2 regions of the Variovorax sp. P4_D9 genome follow, and region 2 is predicted to be linked to the other one. Evidence: predicted binding sites of a transcription regulator. Region 2 holds the regulator's gene; the other holds the start of a gene.

Region 1 (4,776 bases), on a different contig from region 2:
GACCCGTAGGCCTTGCGCCGCCATCGCCGCAGCGGCATCCAGCGCCTGGACAACATCGAGCGTGCGCTGGTCCTGCCCCGCTGCGGCGTGCGTGCACCGCGGCAGCAGCGTTTCAGGCGCACCCTTGGTGATGACGAGCCAGCTATCACCCTCGCGGTGCAGCGTGCTCATCCGTTTGCGCCCGGAATCAAATGGCCACTCGTACAAACGAGCGTGCGCCGACCGCACCTCCTGTGGCTTCATGCCGTTGTCCTGGGCCCCTTCGACCAACGCGGTCTCGGTGGGGTCGCCCACCCAGCGGCCCTCCGCATCCAGGCTGGCATCGGTGCACAGCAGCGCGGCGGCCCACAGTGGCTCCGGCGCTCCTCCTCCAGGATAGTCGACGACCTGGACGCGCATGCGGTTTTGCGTCAGCGTGCCCGTCTTGTCGGAGCAGATCACGCTGACCGAGCCCAACGTCTCCACGGAAGGAAGCCGCCGCACCAGAGCATTCACCCTCACCATGCGGCGCGCCCCCAACGCCAGCAGGACGGTCACCACGGCGGGCAGCGCCTCGGGAATCGCCGCCACCGCTAGACTGATGGCCGTCAGCGCCATCAGCAGTACCTGTTCTCCCCGGGCCACGCCAATACCGAAAATCAGGGCGCAGATGCACAGGACGACGAGGGAAAGCCGTTTGCCGAACGCGGCCAGGCGAAGCTGCAAAGGCGTGCTCCGCACTTCCGTGTCTCGCAACAAGCCTGCGATGCGGCCCAACTGGGTTTCCTGTCCCGTGGCAACCACCAGTCCTTCGGCGCGTCCATGGGTGACCAGCGTTCCCTTGAATGCCATGTTGAGTCGATCGCCAAGCGCATGGTCGCCTTTCGGCAGGTGGGTCGTATGCTTCTCGACCGTCACCGATTCCCCTGTCAACGACGATTCGTCCACACGCAGTTGCGCCACTTGGTGCAGCCGCAAATCGGCCGGCACGAGGTTTCCCGCTTCCAGAAGCACGACGTCGCCCGGAACCAGGTGCGAGGTCTCGAGGGTTAATGCGCGGCCTTCTCGTCGAACGGTTGCATGCGGACTGGCCAGGCGCTTCAGGGCATCGAGCGCACGCTCCGCGCGCCATTCCTGGGTGAGGCCGATGGCGGCGTTGAGAACGACGATGGCGACGATGACGACGGTATCCGCAACGTCCCCGATGAACCCGGACAACATCGCAGCAGCTATCAACACCAGCACCATGAAGTCGCGGAACTGGTCGACCAAGCGCCGGACCAATCCTCGCGGCTGCACCTCGGGCAGGCGGTTCTGGCCGTAGATCTCACGRCGCCGCGTCGCCTGTTCAACCGTCAGGCCATTGTGCAGATCCACTCCCAGATGGTCGGCGACGGTTGCTGCCGGATGCAGGTGAGCATCGCCGAGAGCGATGTGTTGACCTTCGGGAGAGTTCATTTGAACCATGCTGCGCTAAAACGATGCTCAGTGAGGAGTCCAACATCTGCGCCCTCTGAACCCTCGAACCGTTGACGAATGTCATCGACGGAAAATCAGCCCGAAATCGAATACCGGGCCTAGCCATCCACCAAGACGAAGATTCTATGGAATGGTCGGCATCGATCGGACTCCTCGGAAGCATGGACGGATCGCCGCGCCGGACGCGGTATCGAACCTCAGGATCGCGCAAGGCCAATGCCGATGCCTTGACGCAGCGCAAGTGCTCGGCAAGGTTTCCGGAATGCGCCGCGCCGGTTTCGTGGCTTGCGCCCGATCAAACGGCGCCGCGGGCGATCGCCTTACCGTCGGCTTCCCTCGTTTCAGGACCCGACGCGACGCCTTCGTCGCCACTCCAGGAGATTTCGCCATGACAGCCAAAAAGCTTTTGTTCGGGGAAGATGCGCGTGAAAAGATCCGCAGCGGCGTTGACACGCTCGCCGATGCCGTCAAGGTGACCCTCGGCCCCCGGGGTCGCACGGTGATCATCGACAGCGAGTACGGCGCGCCCCAGATCGTCAACTCCGGCGTCGTGGTCGCCAAATCGATCGAGTTGGAAGACCGCTTCGAGAACATGGGCGCGCAGCTGCTGCGCGAGGTCGCCGCCCGCACCAGCGAGATGGCGGGTGACGGCACCACCACCGCCACCGTGCTGGCGCACGCCATGATCCAGGAGGGCCTGAAATACCTGGCCGCCGGCATGAACCCGATGGACCTCAAGCGCGGCATCGACCTCGGCGCGGAGGCGGTCGTGAACACGCTGAAGGCCATCTCGCAACCCTGCACGACTTCGCAGGAGATCGCCCACGTGGCGGCCATCTCGGCCAACAACGACCGCTCGATCGGCGAGCTCATCGCGAATGRGATGGACAAGGTGGGCCGCGAAGGTGCGGTGTCGATCGAGGACGGCTCCGGACGGGTCAGCGAACTCGAGATCGTCGAGGGCCTGCAGTTCGACCGCGGATACCTGTCGCCCTATTTCGTCAACAACGCCGAGAAGCAGGCGGCGGTGCTGGAGAACGCGCTGATCGTCCTGTGCGACCAGAGGCTCTCGGCGATCAACGACCTCGTGCCGCTGCTCGAGGCGGCGGCGAAGTCAGGCGCGCCGCTGCTTGTGATTGCCGAGGAGGTGGACGCCGACGCGCTGGCCACGCTGGTCATCAACAGTGTCCGTGGCGTCGTGAAGACCTGCGCCGTGAAGGCCCCCGGCTTCGGCGATCGGCGCAAGGCCATGCTGCAGGACATCGGCATCCTGACCGGCGGGCAGGTGCTGTCGAGCGAGCTCGGGCTGACGCTCGCGAAGGCGACGCCGGACAATCTGGGCCGGGCGCGCCGCGTGGTGGTCGAAAAGGAGAGCACCACGATCATCGGCGGCGGCGGCGACCCGCAGGCGATCCGGGACCGGATCGGCGCCATCCGCAAGGAACGCGAGCTGCAGACCAGCGAGTACGACCGCACGCAGCTGGACGAACGCATTGCCAAGCTGTCGGGCGGCGTGGCGCTGATCAAGGTCGGCGCCGCGACCGAGACCGAGCTGAAGGAACGCAAGCTGCGGGTCGAGGATGCGCTGCACGCGACACGCGCCGCCGTCGAGGAAGGCATCGTTCCCGGCGGCGGCGTGGCGCTGCTGCGCGCCCGACGCGAATTGGCGGAGCTGCCGTCCGCCAACCTGGACCAGGCCTCGGGCATCAAGATCGTCCAGCGGGCGCTCGAGGAGCCCCTGCGACGCATCGTCGGCAACGCAGCCGACGAGCCGTCCATCGTGCTCGACAGGCTTGATGCGTCGACCCAGCGAAGCTACGGCTACAACGCGGCGACGCGCCAGTACGGCGACCTGCTGGAAATGGGCGTGATCGATCCCGCCAAGGTGACCCGCCTGGCGCTGCAGAACGCCGCATCGATCGCCAGCCTGTTGCTGACCACCGACTGCATGGTCGGGAATGCGCCGAAGAAGGCGGCGGCGGGGTCTGAAGGCCTGGATCGCGAGCCATACTGACACCGCGCCCCCGGTGCGCGCGCCGGCGGCCCGAGCCGCTGGCCCCAGCGCTAAGGCGTTGGGTGGGGGCCTTCTCTTGCAGGGGCCGCGATCCTGGGTCTTGCCTCGATGTAGTCGAGCACGTCGGCGAGCGAGACCAGGCGGCCATAGTCCGACTCCGGAACGTCGACGCCGAATCGCGCGCTCAGGGCCACCAGAAAGTTGAGCCAATCCATCGAGTCCAGATCGACCTGCCGGCGCAGAGCACGCTGCCAATCGATGGTCCCGGGATCGATCTCGGGGGCGATCGAACGCAAGAGTTCGAGCACTGTGTCGGCAAGCGCCCGGCGATCCTCAATCATGTGGCTCCTCCTTCTTCGGATTCGACACGCCGCCCTCCGCCGCAAGGTCCTGGGGCTGCTGAAGCAGCTCGCGCAGCTCGGCGAGGAACAACGCCCCGCGATGGCCGTCCGAAGCCCGGTGGTCGGCGGCCAGCGTGGCGCGCACGACTGGCAGGAGGCGGATGGCGCCGTCCTGCGCCCAGGGCCGCATCGCGATGCGGCCGAGACCGACGATGGCCACCTGCGGCGGATAGATCACGCCGAACACGGTGTCCACACCCTGGTCGCCGAGATTCGTGACGGTGATCGTCGGATCGGACATCTCGGAACTGCGCAGCGATCCGGAACGGGCACGCTTGACCAGGTCATCGAGGTCGTGCATCACCTGGTTCAGTGATTTGCTGCCGACATCGTGGATGGCTGGGGCCACCAGCCCTCCGCCGCGCAGCGAGATCGCCACACCCGCATGCACCGCGGCGGCTGGCATGAACGCTCCGTCGCGATGGAAGCCGTTCAGCTCGGGCGTTCGCCGCAGCGCGGCGGCCACCGCCTTGAGCATCAGCACAGCCGGGAGCATGCGCTCGGCGACGGCCACGCCCTCGTTGCGCTGCTGCAGCCAGGCCAGCGCGCTCTCCATCGGGATCGGCTCCGACAGGTAGTAGTGCGGAATCTCGCGCTTGGAGCGGCTCATCGCTGCAGCGATCGCCTTGCGCATGCCCTGGCTGCGATCGACAAGCGATGCGGCAGGTGCAGCCGTGGATGAGCCGGCCTGGCGCGAACGCGCCGCGGATTCGATGTCCGCCAGGGTGACCGATCCCTGAGCTCCGGTGCCCGCCACGTCCTCGGCGACGATGCCCAGCTCCTGCGCGCGCCTGCGGGCCGCCGGCGACACCGGACGGCGCGATGCGGCACTGGCCGCCGTTGCGGGTAACGATGGTGGTGTGGCAGCCCTCGGCGCGCCCGCTGCTTCGCCGGGCTCCAGCA
Region 2 (4,776 bases):
GGACACCATCACCACCCTGCGGATCGCCGCCACGCTGGCGTCGTTCGCCACTTTCATGGGCATCCTGGTTTGGGCCTATTCGCGCCGCAACGCGAAGGCCTTCGAAGAGGCCGCACGACTCCCCTTCGAAGAGGACCCCTCATGAGTGACTTCACCAGCGACTTCTGGTCGCACTTCGTGACCGCCATCTCGCTTGGCGGCATCCTGGCCTGCGCACTGCTGCTGTGGCTGACCGCACGCTTCCGCGGCCCGGCCAGCACCGACAACACCACCGGCCACGTCTGGGACGAAGACTTGCGCGAGATGAACAACCCGTTGCCGCGCTGGTGGATGGGCCTGTTCGTGCTGACCATCGTGTTCGGCATCGGCTACCTGGTGGTGTTCCCGGGCCTCGGCAGCTACCGCGGCACGCTCGCCTGGAGCACCCAGGGCGAATACGCCAAGGATGTCGAGAGGGCCAACGCCGAACTGGCGCCGGTCTACGCCGCCTACTCGGCCCAGCCGGTCGAACGCCTGGCCGGCGATGCCGGCGCGATGGCGATCGGCGAGCGCCTGTTCCTCAACAACTGCGCGCAGTGCCACGGCTCGGATGCGCGCGGCAGCAAGGGCTTCCCGAACCTGACTGATGGCGAATGGCTGCACGGCGGCACGCCCGAGAAGATCCACGAGACCATCGCGCTCGGCCGCGTCGGCGTGATGCCGCCGATGGCCGAGGCGGTCGGTTCGGCCGAGGACGTCAAGAACCTCGCCAACTACGTGCTGAGCCTGTCGGGCAGCCCGCACGACTCGGTGCGCGCCGGACTCGGCAAGAGCAAGTTCACGGTCTGCGCGGCCTGCCACGGCATCGGCGGCGTCGGCAACCCTGCGGTGGGTGCTCCGAACCTGGCCGACAAGATCTGGCTGCACGGCTACGGGCAGGAGGCGATCATCGCGATGATCAATGGCGGCAAGACCAACCAGATGCCGGCGCAGCAGGGTCGCCTGACCGAGGCACAGATCCATGTGCTGACCGCCTACGTCTGGGGCCTGTCCAACAAGTCGGCCGCCGCAGGGCAATGAAGGCGATGGCCTGAGGTCCCCATGAGCGATTCCCTGCCCGGACCGACGCCGCCGCCGCGCACCGTGATTCCGATCGCGCCGGTCGAGGAGGGCGTCGGCCTCTACGCGGCCCACAAGAAGATCTATCCGCGCAGCGTCAGCGGCTATTTCGCTCGCTGGCGCTGGGCGTTGGTGTTCGCGACGCAGCTGGTGTTCTACGGACTGCCGTGGCTGGAGTGGGGCCAGCGCCAGGCCGTGCTGTTCGACCTCGGCGCGCGGCGCTTCTTCCTGTTCGGACTGGTGCTCTATCCGCAGGACCTGATCTACCTGACCGGGCTGCTGGTGATCTCGGCCCTTTCGCTGTTCCTGTTCACCGCGGTGGCGGGCCGCCTGTGGTGCGGCTATGCCTGCCCGCAGACCGTCTACACCGAGATCTTCATGTGGGTCGAGGAGAAGATCGAAGGCAGCCGCATAGCGCGGATGCGACTCGACAGCGGCGACTTCTCGACCGAGAAGCTGGTCAAGAAGTGGTTCAAGCATGTGGTCTGGATCTCGATCGGGCTCTGGACCGGCTTCACCTTCGTCGGCTACTTCACGCCGATCCGCGAACTGGCCATGGAGTTCCTGCAGACCCGCATGGGCTCCTGGGAAATCTTCTGGGTCTTGTTCTACGGCTTTGCGACCTACGGCAACGCCGGCTTCATGCGCGAGCAGGTGTGCAAGTACATGTGCCCCTATGCGCGCTTCCAGAGCGCGATGTTCGACCGAGACACGCTGATCGTCAGCTATGACGCCGCGCGCGGAGAGCCGCGCGGCGTGCCGGCCAAGGCGCGGGCAGCCGCGGCGCCGGCGCTCGGCCACTGCATCGACTGCAAGCTGTGCGTGCAGGTCTGCCCGACGGGGATCGATATCCGCCAGGGCCTGCAGTTCGAATGCATCGGCTGCGGCCTCTGCGTGGACGCCTGCAACATCGTCATGGACAAGATGGAGACCCCGCGCGGCCTGATCCGCTATGCCACCCAGAACAGCATGGCCGGACGCTGGACGCCGCAGCAGGTGCTGCGCCGCGTGCTGCGGCCGCGGGTGCTGATCTACACCACGATATTGGGCGTGCTGTGCATCGGCCTGCTCGCCAGCCTGGTGACGCGCACGCCGCTCAAGGTCGACGTCGTGCGCGATCGCGCGTCGCTGGCGCGCATCGTCGAGGGCGGCCAACTCGAGAATGTCTATCGCCTGCAGATCATGAATGCCACCGAGCAGGTGCAGCGCTACCGGATCGAGGCAAGCGGCCTCGAAGGGCTGCACGTGTCCTCGGAATCCGTGGTCGAGGTCGCGCCGGCGCAGTCGCGCTGGGTGGCGGTCCGGCTGCAGCTGCCCTACGGCGCGGCACCGGCCGGCTCGCACAAGGTGCACTTCGATGTCCGAGCGGAAGGCGGCCTGGGCAGCGTGTCCGAGAAGGCCGTGTTCCTGGTCCCGCGATGAACCCCCTGGTGTCCAAGGAGACGATGATGACCGACGAGAACGACGCGATCCGCCCCTGTCCGCCCTGGTACCGCTTTCCGCTGGTGTGGATGGTGATCGGCGGGCCGGGCGTGGTGGTGATCGCGAGCTTCACCACGCTGTGGCTGGCCCTGCGCACGCCCGATCCGGTGGTCGACGAGAACTACTACCGCAAGGGCGTGGAAATCAACCGCACGCTGCCCGACAAGAAGCTGATGCCGGCGGTGGCCGGTCGAAACCACGCGTTGACGCCGAGCGCCGACATCCCGGCCCCGAGGCGCTGAGGCCATGCAGGCGCAGCGCTGGATGTGGATTCTCTGGCCGGCCTTCCTGCTGGCTTGCGCACTCGAGGTGCTGGTGTTCGCGCTGGTCGACCCGGGCGACCTGCACTGGCGCGGCGAGGCGCTCGGGGCCTCGCGGCAGGCCGTCTACACGGTCGGGTTCTTCACCTTCTGGCTGCTGGCCATGGGGTCGGGCGCGCTGACGCTGATGTTGACCCGCTCGGCGCGCGAAATCAACTACCCGGCGGATTGACGATGTGCCGGAGCGCCTCGGGGTCGAGGATGCGCACATTGCGCTGCTCGACCTCGACGATGCCGTCGGCCGCGAATCTCGACAGTGTCCGGCTGACGGTCTCGAGCTTGAGCCCGAGATAGCTGCCGATCTCTTCGCGGGTCATGCGCAGCACCAGCTCGGAGCGCGAGAAGCCGCGCGCATGCAGCCGCTGCACCAGGTTCAGCAGGAAGGCCGCCAGCCGCTCCTCGGCCCGCATGCTGCCGAGCAGCAGCATCACGCCGTGCTCGCGGACGATCTCGCGGCTCATGATCTGGTGCACGTGGCGCTGCAGCGCCGTGACTTCGCGCGACAGCTCCTCGATGCGGTCGAAGGGCATCACGCAGACCTCGGAATCCTCCAGCGCCACGGCGTCGCAGGTGTGCTGGTCGTTGACGATGCCGTCGAGCCCGATGATCTCGCCCGCCATCTGGAAACCCGTGACCTGGTCGCGCCCGTCCTCGCTGGTGACCCGGGTCTTGAAGACGCCGGTGCGGATCGCATAGAGCGAGGTGAAGGGCTCGCCGTTGCGGAACAGGGTCTCGCGCCGCTTGACCTTGCGCCGCGTGGCGACGATATCGTCGATGCGCTGCAGTTCGCCGGGCGCCAGGCCCACCGGCATGCAGAGTTCGCGCAGATTGCAGTTGGAACAGGCGACCTTGATATTTTCTGGTTTCATTGATGCAGTCGAGGTCATGGGGGGATTGTCCGATGGGCAGTGGGCCGGATGCTTGACCCAGGTCAATGATTGCGGGTCGCGACAGCGGCATAGTGACACACCAAAGCCCTTGCCGTCGCCCGCGATGCTCCTTGCCTCCGCTCCCGTTCTTACGCCGTCCCTCCCGGCGCCCACGCCGGCCGTGCTGAATCAATTCGACGTCCCGGGGCCGCGCTACACCTCCTATCCGACCGCGGACCGCTTTGTCGACGCCTTCACGGCCGAGGACTATGCGCAGTCGCTCGAGCAGCGCGGTGGGGCTGGTGCCAGCGCCCGGGCGCTGTCGCTCTACGTGCACATCCCGTTCTGCGAGTCGCTCTGCTACTACTGCGCTTGCAACAAGATCGTGACCAAGCACAAGAGCAAGGGCGGCGAGTACCTGGACTACCTGGCCCGCGAGATCTCGCTGCAGGTCGAGAAGCTCGGCCGCGGTGCGGTCGTGCGCCAACTCCACCTCGGCGGCGGCACGCCCACCTTCCTCGACGATGCCTCCCTGCGGCAGCTCATGGCCATGCTGCGCGACGCCTTCACGCTGACGCCCGACGGCGAACATTCGATCGAGATCGACCCGCGCACCGTCGACCGCGAGCGCCTCGTGACGCTGGCCGCGCTGGGCTTCAACCGGCTCAGCTTCGGGGTCCAGGACTTCGACCCCGACGTCCAGAAGGCGGTGCACCGGATCCAACCCGCCGAGCAGGTGTTCGACCTGATGGCCACCGCCCGAGGACTGGGATTCGATTCGGTCAACGTCGACCTGATCTACGGATTGCCGCGCCAGAGCGCCGCCTCCTTCGACCGCACGCTGGCGCAGGTCTGCGCCCTGCGGCCCGATCGCATTGCGCTCTACGCCTACGCCCACCTGCCCGAGCGCTTCAAGGCCCAGCGCCGCATCGCCACCGAGACCCTGCCCGACGCGGCGACCAAGGTCGAGATGCTGTCGCGCTCGATCGCCGCGCTGACCGCGGCCG

The links. The regulator FNR, encoded in region 2, switches genes on or off when oxygen is low (the NO sensors DNR and NnrR bind a similar motif). The targets are predictions, from matches to a motif close to TTGATNNNNATCAA.
Region 1: a site for FNR is predicted at 1,509-1,522, ahead of AC1DY5_RS15880 (cation-translocating P-type ATPase). Genes of this name have one in related genera too.

The regions. Positions count from the first base shown of each region.
Region 1 is NZ_JBFUIU010000125.1:6,560-11,335, reverse strand. It holds gene AC1DY5_RS15880 (cation-translocating P-type ATPase) at 1-1,437, opposite strand, end outside; gene groL (chaperonin GroEL) at 1,847-3,472, shown strand; gene AC1DY5_RS15870 (acyl carrier protein) at 3,523-3,813, opposite strand; gene AC1DY5_RS15865 (dihydrolipoamide acetyltransferase family protein) at 3,806-4,776, opposite strand, start outside.
Region 2 is NZ_JBFUIU010000016.1:14,836-19,611, forward strand. It holds gene AC1DY5_RS03425 (cbb3-type cytochrome oxidase subunit 3) at 1-145, shown strand, start outside; gene ccoP (cytochrome-c oxidase, cbb3-type subunit III) at 142-1,059, shown strand; gene ccoG (cytochrome c oxidase accessory protein CcoG) at 1,081-2,520, shown strand; gene AC1DY5_RS03440 (FixH family protein) at 2,517-2,822, shown strand; gene AC1DY5_RS03445 (hypothetical protein) at 2,827-3,072, shown strand; gene fnr (fumarate/nitrate reduction transcriptional regulator Fnr) at 3,053-3,769, opposite strand; gene hemN (oxygen-independent coproporphyrinogen III oxidase) at 3,894-4,776, shown strand, end outside.